4 regions of the Micrococcus sp. IITD107 genome follow, and region 1 is predicted to be linked to each of the others. Evidence: riboswitches for the same ligand, from Rfam matches in the RefSeq annotation. Region 1 holds a riboswitch; each other region holds the start of a gene.
The links. A riboswitch is a leader RNA that binds a small molecule or an ion and turns the genes downstream of it on or off. The one in region 1 is predicted to bind S-adenosylmethionine.
Positions count from the first base shown of each region.

Region 2: linked by a shared signal. The riboswitch ahead of ACEXHE_RS07705 (acyl-CoA dehydrogenase) and the one ahead of ACEXHE_RS08765 (flavin reductase family protein) in region 1 are both predicted to bind S-adenosylmethionine.
Region 3: linked by a shared signal. The riboswitch ahead of ACEXHE_RS12715 (acyl-CoA dehydrogenase family protein) and the one ahead of ACEXHE_RS08765 (flavin reductase family protein) in region 1 are both predicted to bind S-adenosylmethionine.
Region 4: linked by a shared signal. The riboswitch ahead of ACEXHE_RS08205 (LLM class flavin-dependent oxidoreductase) and the one ahead of ACEXHE_RS08765 (flavin reductase family protein) in region 1 are both predicted to bind S-adenosylmethionine.

Region 1 is NZ_JBHFFN010000004.1:95,541-101,361, reverse strand. Features, by position in the region: gene ACEXHE_RS08780 (aldo/keto reductase family protein) at 1-110, opposite strand, end outside; gene ACEXHE_RS08775 (cold-shock protein) at 231-434, opposite strand; gene ACEXHE_RS08770 (RNA-binding S4 domain-containing protein) at 658-1,068, opposite strand; gene ACEXHE_RS08765 (flavin reductase family protein) at 1,301-1,855, opposite strand; SAM riboswitch class IV at 1,962-2,081, opposite strand; gene hisD (histidinol dehydrogenase) at 2,189-3,496, opposite strand; gene ACEXHE_RS08755 (mechanosensitive ion channel family protein) at 3,597-5,150, shown strand; gene ACEXHE_RS08750 (universal stress protein) at 5,191-5,604, opposite strand; gene ACEXHE_RS08745 (SDR family NAD(P)-dependent oxidoreductase) at 5,601-5,821, opposite strand, start outside.
Region 2 is NZ_JBHFFN010000003.1:156,805-162,625, reverse strand. Features, by position in the region: gene ACEXHE_RS07735 (hypothetical protein) at 1-277, opposite strand, end outside; gene ACEXHE_RS07730 (queuosine precursor transporter) at 535-1,227, shown strand; gene ACEXHE_RS07725 (arsenate reductase ArsC) at 1,335-1,799, opposite strand; partial or broken gene ACEXHE_RS07720 (low molecular weight phosphatase family protein) at 1,884-2,174, opposite strand; gene arsB (ACR3 family arsenite efflux transporter) at 2,171-3,322, opposite strand; gene ACEXHE_RS07710 (helix-turn-helix transcriptional regulator) at 3,403-3,804, shown strand; SAM riboswitch class IV at 3,896-4,008, shown strand; gene ACEXHE_RS07705 (acyl-CoA dehydrogenase) at 4,101-5,489, shown strand; gene ACEXHE_RS07700 (acyl-CoA dehydrogenase family protein) at 5,489-5,821, shown strand, end outside.
Region 3 is NZ_JBHFFN010000009.1:60,226-66,046, reverse strand. Features, by position in the region: gene paaE (1,2-phenylacetyl-CoA epoxidase subunit PaaE) at 1-1,116, shown strand, start outside; gene ACEXHE_RS12720 (enoyl-CoA hydratase/isomerase family protein) at 1,141-1,935, shown strand; gene ACEXHE_RS12715 (acyl-CoA dehydrogenase family protein) at 1,919-3,190, opposite strand; SAM riboswitch class I at 3,268-3,361, opposite strand; gene ACEXHE_RS12710 (PaaI family thioesterase) at 3,403-3,693, shown strand; gene ACEXHE_RS12705 (M20 family metallopeptidase) at 3,694-5,022, opposite strand; gene ACEXHE_RS12700 (agmatine/peptidylarginine deiminase) at 5,279-5,821, shown strand, end outside.
Region 4 is NZ_JBHFFN010000003.1:261,113-266,933, forward strand. Features, by position in the region: gene ACEXHE_RS08180 (HAD-IC family P-type ATPase) at 1-671, shown strand, start outside; gene ACEXHE_RS08185 (MmcQ/YjbR family DNA-binding protein) at 719-1,009, opposite strand; gene ACEXHE_RS08190 (hypothetical protein) at 1,252-1,653, shown strand; gene ACEXHE_RS08195 (hypothetical protein) at 1,644-1,703, shown strand; gene ACEXHE_RS08200 (YtxH domain-containing protein) at 1,829-2,221, shown strand; gene ACEXHE_RS08205 (LLM class flavin-dependent oxidoreductase) at 2,369-3,790, opposite strand; SAM riboswitch class I at 3,801-3,892, opposite strand; gene ACEXHE_RS08210 (LLM class flavin-dependent oxidoreductase) at 3,972-5,366, opposite strand; gene ACEXHE_RS08215 (dipeptide ABC transporter ATP-binding protein) at 5,455-5,821, opposite strand, start outside.

The sequences.
Region 1 (5,821 bases):
ACGCACTGGTGGGCGATCTCGTTCTCCACCTGGGAGGCGTGGGTGAGCCAGTTGCCGTAGATGATCTCTGAGATCTTCAGTCCGCTGTTGCCGAGATACCTGAATTCCATGGATCCACCCTAATGTGCTCTGGCGGACAGGGATACTACGACGACGGCCGCTCACCCGGGTGGGTGAGCGGCCGTGGTGTGCCGGTGCCGGCTCAGAGCGAGCCGGGCGGTCGAGTCAGATCAGAGAGGGCGGACCGAGGCGGCCTGCAGGCCCTTGGGGCCCTGCTGCGACTCGAACTCGACCTTCTGGTCCTCCTGCAGCTCCTTGAAGCCGGAGCCCTCGATGGCGGAGAAGTGCACGAAGATGTCAGCGGAGTTGTCGTCCGGAGAGATGAAGCCGTAGCCCTTCTCAGCGTTGAACCACTTGACGGTACCGGTAGCCATGATGGCCCCTTTCATTCGGTGTCGCCCACCGGTGTTCCGGCGGGATGAAGCGATGTGTTGCACCGCTTGCACGACTCCGACAGGCCCGGGGGGCCGGCTGGTGGACCGCTTCAAGACGGACAGCTACTACAACTTCGAGATCGATGGTACTGGCTTCCTCAGTGATTGGACACCGTCCGAAAAGAGCAGACACGGAGTTCGCCCAGAGTTCACCCGTCTGCTCTCACAGGGGTGGTTCGGAGTCCCGTCCGCGCAACCGATCCATCTGCCGACGGTCGCGTTTGGTGGGACGCCCCGCCCCGCGCTCCCGCACCGGGACGGCCATCATCTCCCGGGGGACAGGCGGTGGTGAGTGGTCGATGTAGTGCCGGACCGCCTCCGGTGCTCCCACCCGTTTGGAGAGCAGTCCGGTCACCTCCAGGATCCGTTCCCGGCCGGGTTGGCGCAGGCGGATGGTGTCTCCCACCGTCACAGACTGTGCGGCCTTGACCGGGGCGCCGTTGACTCGGACGTGGCCGGCACGGACCGCGGCGGTGGCGGCAGAGCGTGTCTTGTACATGCGCACGCCCCACAGCCAGGCGTCCAGGCGGACGGGGCCGGACGGGGTTCTGGAAGCAGGAGGTGGAGGAGTCATCTCCGACATCGTAGTCAGCGGCCAGGCACAGGTGTCTCGGTGCCCTGGCGGCAGACAGTGAGAGACCCCGGGCCGGCTGCGTGAGGGGAACGCATTCTCGCCGGGCCCGGGGCCTCTATGTCATCACTCGCACCTTGATGAGGTAGTCACCACTGTAGGAGTCGGGTGTGGGAGTGGGCCTGGAGCCAGCTGGGAGGTCGCTGGGAAAGATGCAGGACGTCCTACTGATTCGTCACTGGTTGCCTTCGGCCGTGCGCAGGTTGCGGAAGGCCGAGCGGTGGAACACCAGCGGCTCGTGCTCGCCGGACTGGTCCGAGACGCCGTGGACCTGCAGCAGCACCATCTGGTGGTCCCCGGCCGGCAGCTCGGCGTAGACGGAGGTCTCCAGCCAGAGGGCGGCCCCCTCCAGCAGCACGGCGCCGTCCTCGGTGACCTGCAGGCCGAGTCCGGCGAACCGGTCTCCGTCCTTGCTGGCCATCTGGCGGCAGACCTGGTCATGCCCCTCGGCCAGCACGGAGACGCCGATCCGTTCGGCGCGGCGCAGCCGAGGCCAGGTGCGGGAGGAGTTCTGGACGGCGAAGGAGACCAGCGGCGGGTCGAGGGAGACGCCCACGGTGAAGGAGGAGGCCACGAGCCCCTCCTTGACGCCGTCGGCATAGCCGGCCAGGGCGGCAACGCCGGAGGGGAAATGGGAGAACGCGTTGCGCAGGGAGAGCGCGGAGAGGTCGGTGCAGAGGACGGTGTCCGTCTCCAGTGCGGTGGACTCGTGAGTGGCCAAGGCGGTCATGGTCAGGCCTTCCTGAACGTGCGCGGCTGTGCCAGGGCGATTCTGCTCAGCTGAGCGGTCCCGTCCGGGCTGTCCGGCGGCCCGGACGGGACCGCTGGACTCAGTGACGCTGTACTTGTCACCCGGGGTGGTCCGAGCGACCGAATCATCACCTGGAGCACCCCACTACTGCGTGAGAGGGTTGCCGTCCCGCCAGCCAGGGCTGCATCGGCGGGGACTCGTGATTCTGGGTATGACGCTAGGACAGCGGCCCGGGGCAGGTCAAAGCCCCGTCCACATGCCGGAACGCGGTGCCGGAAACGGGGGCCGCCTTCACGCCACAGAACGTCACACTCAGCTGAACCGCAGCCGCACGGCCGCGCCGTGGGCGGGCAGGCCCTCGGAGTCGGCCAGGGCGGAGATGTTGTCCGCGAGCTCCTTCAGTCCGGTCTCCGCATAGCGGATCTGCTGCTGCAGGCGCAGGAACGTCACCGTGTTCAGTCCGGAGGAGAACCGTGCTGAGCCGCCGGTGGGCAGCACGTGGTTGGACCCGGAGGAGTAGTCGCCCAGCGGGACGGGGGAGTGCCCGCCCACGAACACCGCGCCGGCGTTGGAGATCCGGTCCGCCACCTCAGCGGCGTTCTCGGTGTGCACCTCCAGGTGCTCGGCGGCGTAGGCGTCCGCCACGGTGATCGCGGTGTCCAGGTCCGAGACCACCAGGATCCCGGACTGCTCCCCACCCAGGGCCTGGCGGATCCGCTCCTCCTGGGCCGCGCCGGGCACCTGCTGCTCGATCTGCCGGACCACGTCCGCCGCCAGCTCCGGGGAGGTGGTGATCAGCACGGAGGCGGCCAGGGGGTCGTGCTCAGCCTGGCTGATCAGGTCCGCGGCCACCCAGGCGGCGTCCGCGGTGGCATCAGCCAGCACGGCGATCTCCGTGGGCCCGGCCTCGGCGTCGATCCCGATGGTCCCCAGCAGCGCCCTCTTGGCCGCGGCCACATACACATTGCCCGGACCTGTCACCAGGTCCACCGGGGCGCAGACCTGCGTGCCGTCGTCGTCCCTCACGCCGTACGCGAACATGGCCACCGCCTGGGCGCCGCCGGCCGCGTACACCTCGTCCACACCCAGCAGGGCACAGGCGGCCAGGATGACCGGGTGCGGCAGCCCGCCGTGCTCGGCCTGCGGGGGTGAGGCCACCGCCAGCGAGGCCACACCAGCGGCCTGGGCCGGCACCACATTCATCACCACCGAGGAGGGGTACACGGCGCGGCCTCCGGGGACATAGAGACCCACCCGGTTCACCGGCACCCAGCGGTTCACGACGACGGCCCCCTCGCCCAGCTCGACCGTGGAGTCCTCCGGCATCTGGGCGCTGTGCACGCGGCGGGCACGGCTGATGGACTCCTCCAAGGCCGCACGGACCGTGGGGTCCAGCTGCTCCAGCGCACGCTCCAGCGCCTCAGCCGGCACCCGCAGGGAGGGAGGGCGGACACCGTCGAAACGCTCTCCCAGGTCCAGCACCGCCTGGACGCCGCCGTCACGGACCTGGTCCAGGATCGGGCGGACGGTCTCCACCGCGGAGCTCACATCCAGTTCGGCCCGGGGCAGCACGGAGAGGGGATCGACGTCCTGGCCGCGCAGATCGGTGAGGGAGAGCATGGGGTCCTTCCGGAGACGGTGCTGAGACGGGTGAGAGTGACTCAGTCTCCATTCTCCACCTGTCCAGGGAGCGGTGAGTGAACGGTGTCAGACTGGGGTCATGCCCCTGCTGACCCCACCTGTTCAGTCCCTCCTGGCCCCGGTGGCCCTCGCCGAACCCGGGCCCGATCCCACCGGTCCCGTGGAGGAGGCCGTCCCTGACCCGGTGCAGGAGTCCGCTGAGGGCACCGTGGAGGCGATGGGCCCCGTGCTGGGGATCCTGGTCAACATGCTGATCGGGGTGGCCGCGGCCATCGCCCTGGTGGCCGTGGTGGCCCTGGTGCTCAACGTGGTGCTGCGCCGCCGGCCCGAACTGCGCCAGCAGATCCGGCGGGTGCGGATCCCCGTGATGACGGCCCTGGCGCTGCTGGCCGCCCGGGTGGCCCTGGGACTGACGGCCGAGGGTGAGCCCTGGTTCGACGCTGTGCGGTTCCTGCTGTTGGCCGGGGTGGTGGCTGCCCTGGGGTGGCTGGCCCTGCGCGTGGTGCGGATCGTGGAGGAACGGCTGCTGGTCAAGTACCAGGCGGCCGGAGTGGACGACCGCCGGGACCGCAAGATCCGCACCCAGACCATGCTGCTGCGGCGGATCCTCAACGCGGTGATCATCGTGATCGCGGTGGCCGCCATCCTGCTGGCCATCCCCTCCGTGCGGGCGGTCGGCGCCGGCCTGCTGGCCTCAGCCGGTGTGCTCTCCGTGGTGGCCGGCCTGGCCGTGCAGTCCACCCTGACCAACGTCTTCGCCGGCGTGCAGCTGGCCTTCACCGACGCCATCCGCGTGGGCGATGTGGTGGACATGGAGGACACCTTCGGCACGATCGAGGAGATCACCCTGTCCTCGGTGGTGGTCAAGATCTGGGACGGCCGCCGGATGATCTACCCCTCCAGCCACTTCACCACCACCCCGTTCGAGAACTGGACGCGCACCGGCTCAGCGCTGTCCGGGACCGTGCTGATGGACGTGGACTGGAATGTGCCCCTGGACGCCATGCGGGAACGGCTGCGGGCCCTGGTGGAGTCCACGGAGCTCTGGGACGGGCGCGAGTGCTCCATGCAGATCACCGACGCCGTGGGCGGCATGGTCCAGATCCGCGCGGTGGTCTCGGCCCGCAACTCCGGTGACCTCTGGGACCTGCGCTGCCTGGTCCGCGAGGACTTCGTGACCTTCCTGCGCGCTGACCACCCGGAGGGCATCTACGCCCAGCGGATGCTCGAGGCCGTCCCCGGGCTGGCCCGCGGGCAGGCCCACGGCCAGGGCGGGCAGGGCAGGACGGGAGCTGCACCCGGTGAGGATTCGCAGCAGCCGCAGCCGAGCGCGCCCGGTGAGGGGACGTCGTCGGGACAGGCCGGAGCCGGAACCCGTCCCGACCGGACCGGGGACACCGTGCCCGGGCCGATCACGCAGACCTCCCCGTTGGCGCAGGTGAGCGAGGACTCCTCGATGTTCACCGGATCCATCACCGCCGTGGAGCGCAACCGGGAGTTCGCCGGGCCGGGCGAGGCGGCCTACCAGGAGCGCAAGGAGCGGCAGGAGCGGCAGGACCGCAAGGACACCGGGCAGCTGCCGGTGCAGGCCAGGCCGGAGCATCAGCCGGAGTCCGAGGGCCGAGCCGGCTGACGCGCTGACTCGCGGAGGCGCCGGGCCGACCGCGGCGGGGTCAGTCCCTGCGGGCGCCTTTCAGCGGCTCCTTGACGCAGAGCACCGGCTGGTCGATCTCCTTGAGGACGTCGTCGGTGACCGATCCCATCAGGAACTTGCCGAAGGAGCCGCGGCGGCGGATGCCGACCACCACCAGGGACGGGTCCAGTTCGGCGGCCACGTCCCGGATCTCCTCCACCGTGGAACGGCCGCGGGCGAACTGACGGAACTCCGTGCGCAGTCCGGAGGCGTCCAGCACCTGCTGCAGGCGCTCGGCCTCGGCCTCGTCCACCGCGGCGTCGTGCTTGTGGTCTCCGCCGGGCGTGGCATTGACCACCACCAGGTCCTCGTGGGAGAGGTGGGCCAGACGGATGGCCTCATCCAGGGCGGCCCGGCTCTCCTCGAACGGGGCGTAGGCGACGAGGATGGTCATGAGCGGGACTTCTCTCCGGTGCGATCGGCAGGGCGAGCGGGGGCGGACTGCTGCGCGCTCACCGTGGACACGGTGGACGCCTGAGGGTCCTTGGATGCCTTCGAGTCCTTCATCTCTTTGGCCTCGTGCCGGGAGAACCACTCGAGCACGGCGTCCGGGCTGAACCGGGCGGCGCGCATCAGGGAGCGGTAACGGCGCGAGGGGATGCAGACGCTCT
Region 2 (5,821 bases), on a different contig from region 1:
GGATGGACTCCGGGGGGAACGGCTCGTCCTCGATCAACAGTGCCTTGGCGGTGGACACGACGTTCTGCTGCTGCGTGATGGCTGCGCCGTAGACTCCGGCGCACCCGGCGTAGGCCAGGCGGTAGGCGGCCTTGGCCACGGGGCCCAGGTTCCGGTGCTCGACCAGGGTGAGCCCGGCCACGGCCGCGGCGGACAGTGCACCGAAGGCGGGGGTGGAGGCGATGGTCTCAGAGGTGGGGGACAGGTCGCGGTAGCGGGAAGGTATTCCAGGGATCATGCTCTGAGGCTACGGACCAGCGGGCCCGCAAGGGATCCGCCCGGAGACGGAGATCAGGACGCGCTCCGGCCATTCTGGGGGCAGCGGAGGAGCTTCAGGACCCCCGACTGTGGGAGAATCATCAGGTTCCACCGCCACCTGGGGCAGCAGGTGTGTGCGGGGCCGCCGAGGCCGTTCCACCGCAGCGGCAGGAGTTATTGGACGTGCTAATACAGCCGACCCCCGGGTCCGGCGAACCACCCCCAGAGGAACCCACCGTGACTGAATCTGTCTCCCGCGCGCCCGAGCGCGCCCACTTCGCCCCCACCGGCACCGGTCTCTACGCCATCTTCGTGGCCGTGATGGCCGCGGTGCTGCTGCTCTCCAACATCGGTGCCTCCAAGGGGGTGACCTTCGGACCGATCATCACCGACGGCGGCTTCTTCCTCTTCCCGCTGGCCTACATCGTGGGCGATGTGGTCTCCGAGGTCTACGGCCTCAAGGCCTCCCGCCGGGCCATCCTGACCACCTTTGCCCTCTCGGCTTTCGCCGCGCTCTGCTACTGGATCATCATCGCCCTGCCCGGCGCCGAGTGGTACGACGGACAGGAGGCGCTGGCCCGCACGCTGGGCCCGGTGCCGATGATCGTGCTCGCCTCGCTGCTGGGCTTCCTGGCCGGCCAGCTGACCAACGCCTGGTCCATGGTCCGCCTCAAGCGCCGCTCGGGCGAGAGGCTGCTGTTCGGCCGCATCGCCCTGTCCACCTTGGCCGGGGAGTTCGTGGACACCCTGGTGTTCTGCTCGATCGCCGCCGGGGTCATCGGGATCACCGGCCTGCCCGACTTCCTGAACTACGTCCTGGTCGGCTTCCTGTTCAAGTCCGCCGTGGAGATCATCCTCTCGCCCGTGACCATGTGGGTCATGGGCATGGTCAAGCGAGCCGAGCCCCACTATGGCGAGGCGCCCGCCTGAGCCGAGCGCCGTCGTCGGGAAACACCCTGCCCACCGGCCCAACGGTGATCACGTGCACGCCAACTGTGGCGACACGCCGGGCCGGAGCCGAGGTGGCGCGCACGTGATCATGGCTGTGGGGCGGTGGCGTCCAGCTCGGCGATGAGGCGCTGGATGCGGGACTTGATGTCGTCGCGGATGAGGCGGGTGGCCTCCACGCCCTGGCCGGCCGGGTCGTCCAGCTCCCAGTCCTCGTACCGCTTGCCCGGGAAGATCGGGCAGGTGTCCCCGCAGCCCATGGTGATGACCACGTCCGAGGCGCGCACCGAGTCCGTGGTGAGGACCTTGGGCTGCTCGGCGGAGATGTCGATCCCCTCCTCGGCCATCACCGCCACGGCCGAGGGGTTGACCGACGCGGCCGGGGCGGATCCGGCCGAGAGCACCTGGATGCGGTCGCCGGCCAGATGCTGCAGGTAGCCGGCGGCCATCTGCGAACGGCCCGCGTTGTGCACGCAGACGAACAGGACGGTGGGGCGGGTGTCGAACTCGTCCAGCAGTCCGGACACGCGACGGGAGATCTCGTCCCGGATCATCGTCATCCGTTCCTGGCCCTCGATCCCCCGCAGGCTCGGCTCGTCGGTGCCCCAGACCTCGATCTCGGCCCTCATCCCATCCACCGGCTCCACCTGGGCCGGACCGACCACGATCACACGGTCTGCGCAGCGCAGGATCTCCGGGTCGATGTGCTTGGGGTGCTCGCCGTCCAACGAGGCCCCGACCGCCTTGAGGGAGGCCGCCGCCTCGGTGTTCAGAGTGGTGCCGTCCGGATTGCCCGGAGAGATCCGGGCGCCGGCGGTGTGCACCTCCACGTCCATCCCCCGCTCGGCGGCCTGCTGCCGCATCAGGGCGCCGGCCATCTGGGACTTGCCGGCGTTGGAATTGCAGATGAACAGGACTAAGGGGTTCATCGGATGTCCTTTCCGGAGTCGGTGGTGGCGGTGGAGGCGGAGACTGCGGGCGCCCGGTCCGGCATGCTCGGGTCGCCGGGGAACAGCTTCGGTGCCAGCCAGATCGCCACGTAGACCAGCCCAATCAAGATCGGCACCTCGATCAGGGGACCGACCACGCCGGCCAGCGCCTGGCCCGAGGTCACGCCGAACGTGGCGATGGAGACCGCGATGGCCAGCTCGAAGTTGTTGCCCGAGGCGGTGAAGGCCACCGTGGTGGAGCGGGCGTAGTCCAGACCGACGGCGCGGGAGAGCAGCAGCGAACCCAGGAACATCACCACGAAGTAGACCACCAGCGGGATGGCGATCCGGGCGACGTCCAGCGGCTGGGAGAGGATCGCGTCCCCCTGCAGGGCGAAGAGGGTGACGATGGTGAACAGCAGTCCGTACAGCGCCCACGGGCCGATCCGCGGCAGGAACCGCTCCTCGTACCAGGTCCGTCCCTTCGCGCGCTCACCGACCGTGCGGGTGAGGAACCCGGCCAGCAGCGGGATGCCCAGGAACACCAGCACCGAGAGGAAGATCGCCCAGACGCTGAAGTCCACGCCGGTGGTGGGCAGTCCCAGCCAGCCCGGCAGCACCTGCAGGTAGAACCAGCCCAGCCCGGAGAACGCGATCACCTGGAACACCGAGTTGATGAACACCAGCACGGCCGCGGCCTCCCGGTCCCCGCAGGCGAGGTCGTTCCAGATCAGCACCATGGCGATGCACCGGGCCAGCCCCACGATGATCAGCCCGGTCCGGTACTCCGGGTGGTCCGGCAGGAACGCCCAGGCCAGGGCGAACATCAGTGCCGGGCCGATGATCCAGTTCAGCACCAGGGACAGGGCCAGCAGTCGCCTGTCCCCGGTCACGCGGTGGGTCTGGTCGTACCTCACCTTGGCCAGCACGGGGTACATCATCACCAGCAGACCGACGGCGATCGGCAGGGACATCCCCATCACCTGGACCGACTCCAGCGCCTGGTCCAGACCGGGGATCAGGGCGCCCAGCGCCAGTCCGGCGCCCATGGCGAGCAGGATCCAGACCGCCAGGTAACGGTCGAGGAAGGACATCCGTGCGGCCACCGGGGTGTCCGTGGGCGCAGGCTGCGGTGGTGCGGTGGTCATCTGGTGGGCCTTCGGTCGGCGGGAGCGGGGCAGGTTCAGGATGCCTGACATATTGATGGTCGTCAATGTATGGTGAGGTGATGACCACCACGACGACGGCCACGCATCTTCCGCTGAAGGGTCCGCCTCCGTGCTGCGCAGGTGACGAAGCAGCTGACGAGAGGTCCTCGGAGGGCGGCTGTTGCCTGGGCAGGACGCCGCTGGGGCGGCCCGATGCCGAACGGCTCAGCGTCAAGCTCAAGGCGCTGGCGGATCCGTCCCGGCTCCAGCTGCTCTCGCATCTGGCGAGCCGAGGCTGTGGCGAGGTCTGCTCCTGTGACCTGGGGGCCGACGTCGGGCTCTCCCAGCCCACTGTCTCTCACCACCTGAAGAAGCTCGTGGAAGCTGGGCTGCTCACCCGGGAGCAGCGCGGGCGCTGGGCGCACTACTCGGTGGTGCCGGGGTCGCTGGACGAGCTGCGGGACCTGTTCGACCTGCGCTGAGCGCGTCCCCGCGGAGGACGCGGCGAACATGACGGCCCGTGACGGGGCCCACTGGACACCCCTCGCCGGGCGCGCCTAGGGTCAGGCACAGAATCACGAGTTCCGGTGCGAAGCCCTGGCTGGCCGGACAGCAACCCTCTCGCTGTAGCGGGGTGCTCCAGGTGATGATTCGGTCGGCACGAACGTGACCGGCAAGTACGGCGCTCCCGTGGGCACCCGACTGACTCGTCTTCCGGCCTGCTCGTGAACTGTCCCGCTGGTCCTGCGGTGCGCTGATCCACCGGAAGGTCAGCTCCGTGACTTTACTGCATCAACCCGACGCGTCCACCGATGCCGCTACCGTCAGCGCGGCGTCCGCCACCTTCGAGCAGCTGCGCCAGGCCGTGGGGGAGAACGCTCCCACCGACGAGCAGCTCACCGCCCACTTCGCCCCGGTCTTCGCCGCGATCGCTGCAGGTTCCGACCAGCGCGAACAGGACCACACCTTGGCGTTCGACGCCATCGAGCTGCTGCGCCAGAGCGGCTTCACCCGGGTCCGCCTCTCCCACGAGCGTGGTGGCATCGGGGCGAGCCTGCCTCAGCTGGCCCTGCTGTTGGTGGATCTAGCTGCCGCCGACTCCAACCTGCCTCAGGCCCTGCACGGGCACTACATGTTCACCGAGCAGCACGAGGCCGAGTCGCAGGGCGAGGTCTCGGACTGGTGGATCGGCCAGGTCGCCGAGGGCAAGATCTTCGGCAATGCCCTGGTCGAGCTTCCCCCGTCTGCTGGCAAGCGACCGGTCATCTGGACCCCCGTCGACCCGGCGGCAGCTCCCGCCGCCGAGGGACCGACCCCGCTGGCCCACATCACCGGGGACAAGTTCTACTCCACTGGGGCACTGTTCGCCGACTACCTGCTGGTGACCGCCACCCAGCCGGGCCAGAACGGCGACGACGACGCCGTCTACTTCACCATCGTCGACGCCACCGACCCCGGTGTGCGCCGGATCGATGACTGGTCCGGATTTGGTCAGCGCCTAACCGCCTCAGGCACCACCACCTTCGACGACGTGCCGGTCTACCCCCACCGGCTCCAGGAGTTCGACACCCCTACGGGAGTGCTGGCCTACACCGTGCTGTGGATCGTCCTGGCCGCCACCCAGACCGGGATCGGTCAGAACGCGTTGCACCAGATCACCCAGTTCGTGCGCGAGCGCCGACGGACGTACAACCACGCCGCCGCCGAGACCCCCGCTCAGGACCCCCTGGTGCACGAGGTCATCGGCGCGGTATCGGCCAAGGTCTCGGTGGCCCGGTTCGCCGTGGCCGGGGCGGCCGCCGTGGCGGAGAAGTCCTTCCGCGCCGTCGGCGGCCACACCGACCTGGAGGACCCGGTGGTCATCCAGGCCCACACCGAGGCGAACATTGCCCTGTCGGAGACCACCGCGGTGGTCTCCGAGCTGATCCTTCAGGCGACCAACCAGATTTTCGAGTCCGGCGGTGCCTCCACAGTCGACACCGGAAAGCACCTGCACCGCCACTGGCTCAACGCCCGCACGATCGCCAGCCACACCCCGCTGATCTACCGCGTCCAGGCGGTGGGAAACTACCGGATCAACGGCATCACCCCGCCGTTCCACTCCACCGCCCGCAACTCCGACCCGAACGCCGCAGCCGCCGCCGCTCAGACCACTCAGGGAGCATGATGACCGCTCAGACCGAGACCACCCAGACCATCAAGACCGCGAACGCCGGCTCTGAGAAGCTGGCCGCACTCCGCGAACGCCTGGCCCCGGAGTTCGCCGGCATCGCCGCCACCGCGGTGGAGCGCGAAGCCGACCACGTGATCGACCCGGAGGTCGTGCGCCGACTGGCCGCGGCCGGCTTCACCTCCCTGCGCGTGCCGACCGAGTACGGCGGGGCAGGACTGTCCTTCGCCGAACAGGCCGAGCTGATCGTGGAGCTGGCCCGTGCCGACTCCAGCATCGTCCAGGCACTGCGTGCACACCTGATCAACCAGGAGTCCGTGCTGGGCCAC
Region 3 (5,821 bases), on a different contig from region 1:
GAGCTCGAGGTCGCCGAGGTCCGGCGCCTGACCGCCGACTCCGTGGAGGTGGCCTTCGCCATCCCCGAGCAGCTGCAGGACGACTACGACTACGTGCCCGGCCAGTACGTGGCGCTGCGCGCCCAGATCGACGGCCAGGAGGTGCGCCGGTCCTACTCGATCTGCACCGACCCGAAGCCCGGTGAGATCCGTGTGGCCATCAAGAAGGACCTGGGCGGGCTGTTCTCCACCTGGGCCAACGAGAACCTCAAGGCCGGAGACCGCATGGAGGTGATGAACCCGCAGGGCGCGTTCACCTCCAAGGTCAATGTGACCTCCATGAACGACGCCGAGAAGCTGGCTGAGAAGGAGGTGGCTGGCAAGGCCAACGTCCACCTGGTCGCCTTCGCCGCCGGCTCGGGCATCACCCCGATCATGTCGATCGCCAAGGCCGTGCTGCGCGCCTCGAACACCTCCACCTTCGACCTGGTCTACGCCAACCGCTCCGCGATGGACGTGATGTTCTCCGAGGACCTGGGCGATCTGAAGGACAAGTACCCCTCGCGTCTGGCCGTGCACCACGTGCTCTCCCGCGAGCAGCGGATCAGCCCCCTGATGTCCGGGCGGATCGACCAGGACAAGCTGGACGAGCTGCTGAACCATGTGGTGCGGGTGACCGAGGCCGACGAATGGTTCCTGTGCGGCCCGTTCGAGCTGGTGCAGATGTGCCGGGACACCCTGGCCAAGCGCGGCGTCCCGGAGGACAAGATCCGCTTCGAGCTGTTCACCACCGGTCAGCCCGATCGCCCGCAGGGCCAGCAGGGCCGTGCCGTGGTGGCCGACCCTTCCGGTGAGAACTACACCATCGAGTTCCGTCTGGACGGGCTCTCCTCCTCGATCGAGTCCCCGGTCTCCGCCCACGAGACGGTGCTCAACGCCGCCCTGCGCGTGCGCCCGGACACCCCGTTCGCCTGCGCCGGCGGCGTGTGCGGCACCTGCCGGGCCAAGGTGGTCAAGGGTGAGTTCGAGATGGAGGAGAACTACGCCCTGGAGAAGGACGAGGTGGAGCGCGGCTACGTGCTGACCTGCCAGACCCGCCCGACCTCCAAGGAACTGGTCGTCGACTTCGACGCCTGATCCTCTCCTGAAGGGACTGATCCCATGATCGAGCTGACCTACACCGGCCCGGCGGACTCCGTGGCCGAGGTGACCCTGAACGCCCCGCAAAAGATGAACTCGCTGGACGAGCAGGCCCTGGCCGACCTCGCCGCCGCCTACACCGAGGCCGCGGCGAAGGCCCAGGAGGGCTCCGTGCGGGCGCTGCTGCTGCGCGGCGAGGGCCGCGGGTTCTGCGCCGGCCGGGACATCTCCAACGTCACCCCCGCCACGGACGACGCCTACGACTACCTGGCGCAGAAGGTCACCCCCGTGCTGCGGCAGATGGCCGACTTCCCGGCACCGACCTTCGCCGCCGTGCAGGGTGCCTGCCTGGGCGTGGGCCTGGGCCTGGCCATCGCCACCGACGTGGTCTACGTGGCAGACACCGCCAAGATCGGCTCCCCGTTCGCCAACCTGGGCGCCACCCTGGACTCCGGCGGGCACGCGCTGTTCACCGAACGGCTGGGCGCCCACCGCACCCTGGACCTGATCTACACCGCGGAGCTGATGAGCGGCGACGAGGCTGTGCGCTCCGGGCTGTTCTCCCGGTCCGTTCCGGCCGATGAGCTGCTGGAGTTCACCCGGACCAAGGCCGCCGCCGCGGCCCAGGGCGCCACGCAGGCGTTCCTGGCCTCTCGCGCCCTGGTGGCCCAGGTCCGCGACGAGCGGATGGGCCTGTGGGACTCGGTGGAGAAGGAGAACCGGACCCAGGGCGACCTCTGCGGCACCGCCGACTACTCCGAGGGGTTCGCCGCCTTCCAGGAGAAGCGCAAGCCGAACTTCACCGGCCGGGGCTGACCGCCCCCGCCGCCGGGGAGGGGGCTGCGTCACCGATGGCGTTCAGCCCCTCCGGCAGGGTGCCGTTGATCCAGTAGTCCCCCAGGGCCCGGGCGCGGAAGGCGATCGGGTTGTGGGTGGCCACCGTCTGGGCGTTGCGCCAGTGGCGGTCCAGCCCCTTGGACGTGGAAGTGGCCGAGGCGCCCACCGTCAGGAACAGGTCCTGGGCCGCACGCAGGGCCAGCTCCGGCACGGTCACCTGGGCGTGCTCTACGGCGACCTCCGCCAGATGCAGCTCCCGGGGCACCTCACCCTGGTGGCCGAAGCGGTCAGCTCCGGTGGCGGCGGCCGCCGCCAGGGCGTCGTCGAAGGCACGGGCCGCGTGCAGCACCGTGGCCTCGGCGGAGAAGGCCGAGGCCGCGATCCGGCCGGTGGCCTCCTGGATGAGCGGATCCTCCCGGAACGGCAAGCCGGAGCCGGTGTTGAACGTGCGCGCCCGGCCGGCCACCGTAGCGGCGGCGTCCCGGCGGGCCGCCCGGGCGATCCCGGCCAGCACCGCCAGCAGCACCAGCTGGAAGAACCCTGCCTCATGAATGGCCTCCGGGGTCCCCACGGTGCGGCCCAGCACGGCGTCCTCCGGGAGCTGGACCTGATCGAACACGGCGGTGCCGGTGCCGGTCAGCTTCTGCCCGAACCCGTCCCAGTCGTCCTCCAGGGTGACGCCGTCCGCATCGGTGGGCACCAGGGCGAACCGGCGTCCGGGCTGCACCGTCCCGTCTGCGTCCTGCACCGCCGCGGAGACCCGGGTGTAGTCGGAGAAGATCGAGCCGGTGGCGTAGAACTTCCGGCCGTTCAGCGTCCACCCGTCCTCGGTGGGCCGCAGCACTGTGTTGAGCGTCCCCAGACGGTTCCCGCCCTTCTCGGTGGACGCGTTCCCCACCGTGACACCGGCCAGGACCCGTGCATACCAGGTGGCCTGGACGTCGTCGGGAAGGAAGCGGAGGGACTCCACGAAGCCGGCGTGGGAGCGGTACAGGTGGGCGATGTTCGAATCCGCCTCAGCCAGGTCGATCAGCAGGCGGATGAAGTCCTCGATGCTCGCACCCGCCCCGCCCTGGGCCACGGGGACGCGGAGGGCTCCGAACCCGGCCTCGTCCAGCATCCGCACCTCCTCGAACGGCAACCGGCGCTCCAGGTCCCGTTCCAGCGATCCGGCCGCGATCTGGTCGAAGAGCGGCTGGAAGCGGGCGGACAGGGCGGTGTAGGCGGTGCACATGCGGCGGTCCTCTCGGTCACACCGACGAATCGCGGTGCCCGCCGACGCGGCTCAAGGCCGGGCGATGCGGGACCGGGTCTCCATCGGTCCTGGCGGTAGCACCCGTCGGGGAGGCCCCACGGGTTGCTGCGGCGTCACGGAGCCAGGTCTCTCAGCCGCTCTGGATGGTGATGCGGTCAGACTAGGCGGCACGGGACGGAGAGCGCCGTCACATGGCGTCGTGTGACGCAGACGGGGGTGTCCAGGGAGGGCTGGTCGCCACGCTGCTGGACGCCGCCATGGGCGAGGCTGTGCGGGACGGGCTGGAGGAGAGCGAGAAGACCGCCACCGCCCAGCTCGCCGTCACCTACCTGAACCCTGGCCGGGTCGGAGACACCCTGACGGCCACTGCCGAGGTGCGCAAGCGCGGCGGGAAGCTGGTGATGGTGGAGGAAGAAGTCTCCACCCAGGACGGAGATCCGGTGGCCCACGGGGTGGCCACGTTCACCGTGAGCCGGGACTGATCAGGCGTCTGTCCCGGCGGCCTGGTCCGGGTCCTGCACGGCGGGGGTGCGCAGGGCCAGTTCGGCCAGCACCTCCACGGCGCGGGGCAGCACAGCGTCGTCGAACACGGCCCGGGGTGAGTGGTTGCTCTCGGCCGTCTCCGGGTCCTGCCCCTCCGGCACCGCACCCAGCAGGATGTAGGCCCCGGGCACGCGCTGGAGCACCTCGGAGAAGTCCTCGCTGCCCGGCTCGGCCTCCGGAAGGTCCAGGTAGGACTCCGGCCCGTACAGGTCCTCGATCACCTCGCGGGCGAACTCCACCGCGGCGGGGTCGTTCACGGTGACCGGGAACTCGCAGTCAGGCCGCACGTCCGCAGTCATCCCGTGGGCGGCGGCGATCCCGTGGGCCATCCGCTCCACCGCCGGGATCAGCCGCTCCCGCGACTCCGCCGAGAACGTGCGCAGGGTGATCCCCAGGGTGGCGGTGTCCGGGATGATGTTCGCCGCCGTCCCCGCGGTCAGGTGACCCACGGTGGCCACCACGGGGTCGAACGCGTCGAACTGCCGGGTCACCAGCGACTGCAGCGCCATCACCATCTCGGCCGCCACCGGAACCGGGTCCTGGGCCAGGTGCGGCACCGAGCCGTGCCCGCCGTTGCCCTGCACCGTGACGATCAGGTCATCACAGCCGGCCTGGATGGGACCGGGGCGGCTGACCAGCATGCCGTGCGGGTACTTGGCGGAGTACACGTGGATCGCGTAGGCGGTGTCCACGGGCTGCCCGGCGGCCTCGAGCAGCCCCTCCTCGATCATCCGCTTCGCGCCGCCATCGGTCTCCTCCCCCGGCTGGAACATGCCCACCACATCGGCCACCAGCTCCTCCCGGCGCTGTCCCAGCCAGGCCAGCGCGCCGTAGAGCCCGGCGGTGTGCAGGTCGTGTCCGCAGGCGTGCATGGTCCCGGGCACCTCGGGCGCATAGTCCAGCCCGGTCTCCTCGGTCACCGGCAGCGCGTCCATGTCCCCGCGCAGCAGCACCACGGGCCGGCGGGTCCCCTCCGGCACGGGGGCGCCTCCCCGCAGGACCACGACGACGGAGCTCAGCTCCCGGCCCACGGTCACCTCCAGCACGGGCTGGCCGGTGCGCGGGTCATCGCCCAGCTGCTGCTGCAGGCGGGCGAGCCGTTCCAGCACAGCCGCCTGGGTGCGGGGCAGATCCAGGTCCAGCTCAGGGTGTCCGTGCAGCTGCCGACGGAACTCGATCACGTCCCGTGCCAGATCGGCAGGGACGTTCGGCGCCAGGGAGCTGACGGAATTGGAGTCAGAAGCAGTCGGCGGCTGGGACTGGTTCACGGTGCACCTCGGCGGACGGGACAGCCCAGGCGGTACCGGGCAGTCAGCAGATCGGACTCCTTCACGGTACGCAGGCGGACCAGAGTGAGCCACTCCACGCGGACTCGAGCGGGGAGACCTGCGACCGCGGGTGACCGACGGATAAAATGATCGTCGTTCATTTTAGGAGTATGATGTGCGTCATACTCCATCCGCGGCCAGCGGAGGACGGCGGGAAGGAGCCCTTCCCTCCCCGACACCTGAGACGGAGCATCCGATGACCGAGACCACCACTCCAGCGCACGCCGGCACCGTCATGCCCCCGGAATGGGGCCCGCATGAGCTGACCTGGATGTCCTACCCCACCCCCAACGACACCTTCGGCCCGGCCGGGTCCAAGACCCTGGAGCGCGCCCGGACGGCCTGGACCCGTGTGGCCCGCACCATTGCCCGCTACGAGCCGGTCCGCGTAGTAGCCCATCCCGACGACGCGCAGGACGCACGTGAACGACTCGGAGAGGGCATTCAGGTCCTGACCGCGCCGCTGAACGACGCCTGGATGCGCGATGCCGGACCGTCGTTCGTCCACAACGCAGAGGGCGGTCTCGCCGCTGTGGACTGGGTGTTCAACGGCTGGGGCGCCCAGTCCTGGGCGTCCTGGGACCTGGACGCCCAGCTGGGCCGGCTCGTGGCGAGCCAGGCCGGTGTCCCCGCGCTCTCCTCCGATCTGGTGAACGAGGGCGGCGGATTCCATGTGGACGGCCAGGGCACGGTCCTGCTGACCGACACCGTGCAACTGGACCCCGATCGCAATCCTGGA
Region 4 (5,821 bases), on a different contig from region 1:
TGGACGGGAAGTTCGCGCGGCTGCCCTCCGTGCTGGCCGAGGGGCGCAAGGTGATCGCGAACATGGAGCGGCTGGCGCACATGTTCCTGACCAAGACCTCCTACGCCGTGCTGTTCGGCGTGGTGTTCTCCCTGTTCGCCTGGCAGTTCCCGCTGCTGCCGAGGCAGGCCTCCACCGTGGACTTCCTGATGATCGGGCTGCCCACGTTCTTCCTGGCCCTGATGCCCAACCCGCGGCGGTATGTGCCCGGGTTCCTGGGCCGGGCCCTGACGTTCGCCATCCCCTCCGGTGTGGTGATCCTGCTGGGCATGCTCGCGGTGAACGCCTTCGCGCGGTGGTTCGTGGAGGATCCGGCGGCGGTGTCCGTGCAGCAGATCCAGACCTCCTCGGTGATGACGCTGACCCTGATGGGCCTGTGGGTGCTGAACCTGATCTCGCGTCCGCTCAACCGGTGGAAGCTGCTGTTGATCGGGTCCATGCACGTGCTGCTGTTCCTGGTGCTGACCGTGCCGATCTCCCAGCAGTTCCACCAGTTCGAGCTGCCGCCGCTGGACCTGGGGCTGGCCGCCGTGGCGATCGGTGCCGTGGCCTGCCTGCTGCTGGAGGGCATCCACCGCTGGCACCACGCCCGGCTGAGCCTGGCCCCGGAGGACCCGCGGCCCGCAGCGTGAGTCCCGGTGGGAGTCCCGGGGCGAGTCCCCGTCGGATGGCCGGACGACTACGGGTCCGGGGTGAACGCCTCGGCAAGCCGCAGTCGTTCTGCGTCGGCGCGCGGCAGCTGCTCCACCACCAGGTCCCACGAGTCCTCGATCATCTCCCGGACCAGGTCCAGGGCGGCGTCCCGCGCGGCCCCGTCCATCTCGCCGAGCAGGTCCAGGCGGACGGTGTTCCAGTGCTTCTTGGACATGTGCCAGCCGGGCTCGACGAACTCGTGCGCTGCCCGCAGGCGGACAGCCAGCTCCGGGTCACACTTGAGGTGCAGACGGTGCTCGGAGATCAACGCGAACATCCGGGCCGGCCCCTGCGGCCGCCCTCGCACCTTAACACCGGAGTGCGGGGGTCGAAGGGCCAGTCCAACCAGGCCCCTGTCTGGTCTGCGCAGACCTGCCAAGCCCAGTCCGACCCTCGGGCCCACGCCAGCTGCTCCCCGCCTGCACTGTCCGCTCTGTCTGCACCGTTCACCCCGACAGTCTGGCACTCTGATCCCCTGGACCACAGCCTCTCCGACAAGGCCGCCGCACCACGGAAGCGGTGAAGGACGGAGCCACCACCACGGCCCCCGCCGCCCAGACCGTGGCCGGGGTGCCCTGGGGGATGGTGCTCATCTGGTTCTGCCTGCTGGGCTGCGCGGCGCTGGTCCTGTGGAACCTCCTGCAGGCCCTGGTCCCGAACGGGTCCTCCACCGGATCCGGCAGGGGTTCAGACCGCGCCGACCGTTGGAAGGCCCGCGGCAAGGCCCTGGGCCAAGCAGTCGTGTTCTCCGCGCTCACCGTAGTCTTCGGCACCTATGGGTTCGGCGGCAGCAGCTACTCCACCGAGTCCACCCAGTCGCTGACCGCCACCCTGATGGCCCACTCGCTGGGCGTCGTCGTGCCCTGTCCCAGGCACAGCCGTTCGGCGAGATCGCCCTCGGGGCGCTGGGGATCGGCCTGATGCGCTATGGCGCTTACCAGATCGTGCGCAGCCGCTACGACGTGATGTGAAGCACGAGTTCCCTGGGCGTTCGCTGGGAACAAGTTGACCGGCGGCGGCATCCGGAGAAGACTCAACAGAGGACACCCCACAGGCGGAGTCCCCCTGAGTCCCCGCCACGATTAGGAGACACACCATGCGACTGATCACCCTCGGCATCGGCGCCGCGCTCGGCTACCTGCTGGGCAGCCAGGAAGGCCGCCGCAACCTGGAGAAGATGAGCAACAACGCCAAGAGCTTCTGGCAGGACCCCAAGACGCAGCAGAAGGTCCATGAGGCCACAGAGACCATGAAGACCAAGGCCCCCTTGGTGGCGGACAAGGTCTCCACCACCGCGAAGGATGTGACGGACAAAGTGACGGACAAGGTCAACGAGGTCAAGGACGGCTCCGAGAAGGACGCCGGCGACGCAGATCCGACCAAGGGCAACGTCACGGCCGGCTCAGAGAAGACCACCGCAGGCAAGGACGCTGTGTCCGACCCCTCGCAGTCCCTCGAGAACGAGGGCGGCGGACTCACCCGCTACTGAGCCACGGCTCCCCGTGGGCCACGCGCCCGCCCGGTGAGCCCCCGCTCACCTCTCACGATGACGGCACCCCAGGTTCCCTGCGCAGGGAACCTGGGGTGCCGTCGTCGGGGGCCCTTCCGGAGCCCCTCCGGAACGGGCCGTGTCCGCTCAGCCCACCGGCCTGCGGTTCCTCAGGGCGAACCGGGCGCCGTAGTGGTTCTCCGGCAAGTGGTCACCCTTGCCGAAGAGCTTGTTGCGCATGGTGCCCTCGCGGTACTCGGTCTTGTAGCGGCCGAGCTTCTGCAGCTCCGGCACCACGTACTCCACGATGTCCTCAAAGGTGCCCGGGGTGATGTGGTAGGCCAGGTTGAAGCCGTCGATGTCGGTCTCGTCCTGGATCTCGGCCAGGCGGCGAGCCACAGTTTCACCGGAGCCGATGATCACCGGGCCGAAGCCGCCCACACCGCACCACTCGGCGATGCGACGCACGGTCCAGGGGTTCTCGTCGTCGCCGGATGCCTTCTTGAAGGTCTCGATGGTCGACTGGATCGCGTTGGACTCCACGTCGCCCAGCGGCTCATCCAGGTCGAACTGAGACAGGTCGATGCCCATCCAGCCGCTCATCAGCACCAGGCCGCCCTCGACGTCGGTGTAGCTGGCCAGCTCTTCGTACTTGGCCTGCGCCTCCTCGTCGGTGGCACCGGTGACGATGGTCTGCATGGACATGATCCGGATGTCGTACGGGTCGCGACCTGCCTCCACCGCAGCCTGGCGCAGCTTGGTGGTGGTGGCCTTGATCAGGTCCGGGGTCGGCGGGTTGATGAACACGGCCTCAGCGTGCTTGCCGGCGAAGGCGCGGCCACGGGTGGAGGCACCGGCCTGGTAGATCACCGGGGTGCGCTGCTTGCTGGGCTCGGTGAAGGCAATGCCGGGGGTCTTGAAGTACTTGCCCTCGTGCTCGATGCGGTGGACCTTGGTCGGGTCAATGAAGACACCGTTCTCACGGTCCTCGACGACGGCGTCGTCCTCCCAGGAGCCCTCGAGCAGCTTATAGACCACATCGAGGTACTCGTCGGCGTGGTTGTAGCGCTCGTCGTGCTCCATCTGGTCGTCGTGACCGAAGTTGCGGGCTGCCGAGGGCAGGTAGCCGGTCACCACGTTCCAGCCCACGCGGCCCTCGGTGAGGTGGTCCAGCGTGGCCAGACGGCGGGCGAAGGAGTAAGGGTGCTCGTAGGCGGTTCCGGCGGTGACGCCGAAGGTGAGGTTCTCGGTGACGGCGGCCATCGGTGGCACCACGAGGATCGGGTCATTGGTGGGCACCTGGGTGCCGGCCTTTAGAGTCGCCTCGTCCGAGTTGCCGTAGACGTCATAGGGACCGAGCACGTCGGCGATGAACAGTCCATCGAATAGGCCACGCTCCAGGGTCTGGGCCAGGTTGGTCCAGTAGCCCAGGGTGTTGTAGGTGCGCGACTTGTCCTCCGGGTGACGCCACAGACCCGGTGACTGGTGGGCCACGCAGTTCATGTCGAAGGCGTTGAAGAGGATCTCCCGCTGACCGGAGGCGGTGGTGGGGAAAGTGGATTCAGGCACGATGATGCTCCTTCCATCGGTCCTGGCAGTAGCACCGATCCGTCCATGCGGGGGTTGCTGCGGCGTCAACGATCCAGGTCTCTCGGCCGCTCGTGATGGGTACGTGGTTCATTCGAGCACACCGCGGGCACCGGGTCGAACCAAGTGTCGTCCCATGACAGGTGCCTCAGGTGAACTCCCTTCATGAGCCGACGGGAAGTGGTTCCACTTCAGTCTGCTCCCGGGGGCGTTCAGTGGCTGCTGCGGAGTACTCAACGAACGCGCCGCGGTATGTTGCTCCGGGGTGGCCCTCGGGCAAACGGTCGCCTTGTCCGGTGAGCTTCTGGCGCAGTGTGCCCGGCGCGTACTCAACTTGCGCAAGCCCCCGGCGTCTCAGTTCGGGCAGTAGCCCCTGGATGATGTCGGTATATGTGCCGGGCAGAGTGGAATTGATGATGTTGATGCCATCGATGCCTGCGTCTTGCCACTGTTCCAAGACATCGGCGATCTGCTCGGGTGTTCCGGCCAGTCGGTTGTTGATGGACCGGTAGCGCACGAAGTCCTCCAGTGTGGGGTCCTCGGTATTCGCCGCACGGCGGACAGCCGCCAAGTGTCCTTGGCCGCCCTCGGTGGTGAGGTCCTTCATTTTGGTGTCCAAGGGGAGCCCGCCGAAGTCCACTCCGAGGTTTCCTCCTATGTGGCTCAACAGGGAGTCCATGTCCAGAGTCTGCTCCAGGTCATCACTCTTGCGCTGCACTTCTGCCTCCGTGGACCCCACGATGATGTGGAAGCCTTGGAGGAACTTGATGCTGTCGCGCGCGCGGCCTAAGGATTCGGCACGGTCCCGCACCTTGGCGGTGTACTCGGCCGCATGGGAAGGATCCACCAGCGCCGTGAACGTGGCTTCGGCGTGTGTGGCACAGAACTCCTGGCCTCGCGGGGAGGCTCCAGCCTGAAACAGTAGAGGGGTCCGCTGCGGGGAAGGGCTGGACAGGTGCGGCCCTTCGACAGAGTAGCGAACACCCTGGTGGTGGATCTTGGCAACCCGCTCTGGGTCGGAGAAGACACTTCCGGCCTTGTCCTGCAGCAGTGCCCCGTCGTCCCAGGATCCTTCCCAGAGCTTGTAGACCACGTCCATGTATTCATCAGCCCAGGCGTAGCGGTCATCGTGCTTCTCCAGACCAGCTGCACCGAAGTTCCGATGGGAGTTTTCCAGGGCCGACGTCACAATGTTCCATCCCACCCGGCCGCCGGAAAGATGGTCCAAGGTCGACATCTGACGGGCGAACTGGAAGGGGTGGGACTGGATGATCGAGCTGGTGGCGGCCAGGCCGATGTTCTCCGTCGTCGCCGCCAGCGCAGAGAGCAGCACGACCGGGTCGTTCGAGGGAATCTGCAGTCCATGGCGCAGGTGCTCAGCCCATCCGCCGTCGTGATTCCCATAGAGGCCGACGACGTCGGCGAAGAACATTGCGTCAAACTTGGCGTCTTCAAGTTCCCGCGCCAGCTCCTGCCACATGCTCAGCTCATTGAATCGGTGCTGTTGGGCTTCCGGGCGTCGCCACTGGCCGCCCTGGATGTGGCTGCCAGTATTCATGAGGAAAGCGTTGATGATCAGTCGCGGGCGAGTCCCCTGTGCACCGCCTGTGGCGGTAGTGGAGTGGTTCGTCATGAGCTGTGTCCTCCTAGTGGACCGGGGTGAGCTCGCGCAGCAGGTTCCCGGGGTTCGCTGCTAGCAGCGCCTGGGTGTAGTGCTCGCGAGGAGAGTCAAAGATCTCGCGCACGGTTCCGCTCTCCACAAGGCGGCCGGCCTGCATGACACCGACGCGGTCGGAGATCTGCTCCACGATGTGCAGGTCGTGGGAGATGAAGATGTACGTCAAGCCCAAATCACGCTGCAGCGCATCAAGTAGGTCCAGGACCTGCGCTTGGGTGAGTACGTCCAGAGCCGAGAGCGCTTCATCCAACACGATGGTGCGGGCACCCAGAACCAGGGCTCGAGCGATTGCGACGCGTTGACGCTGCCCTCCGGAGAGTTCAGCCGGCCGAGCG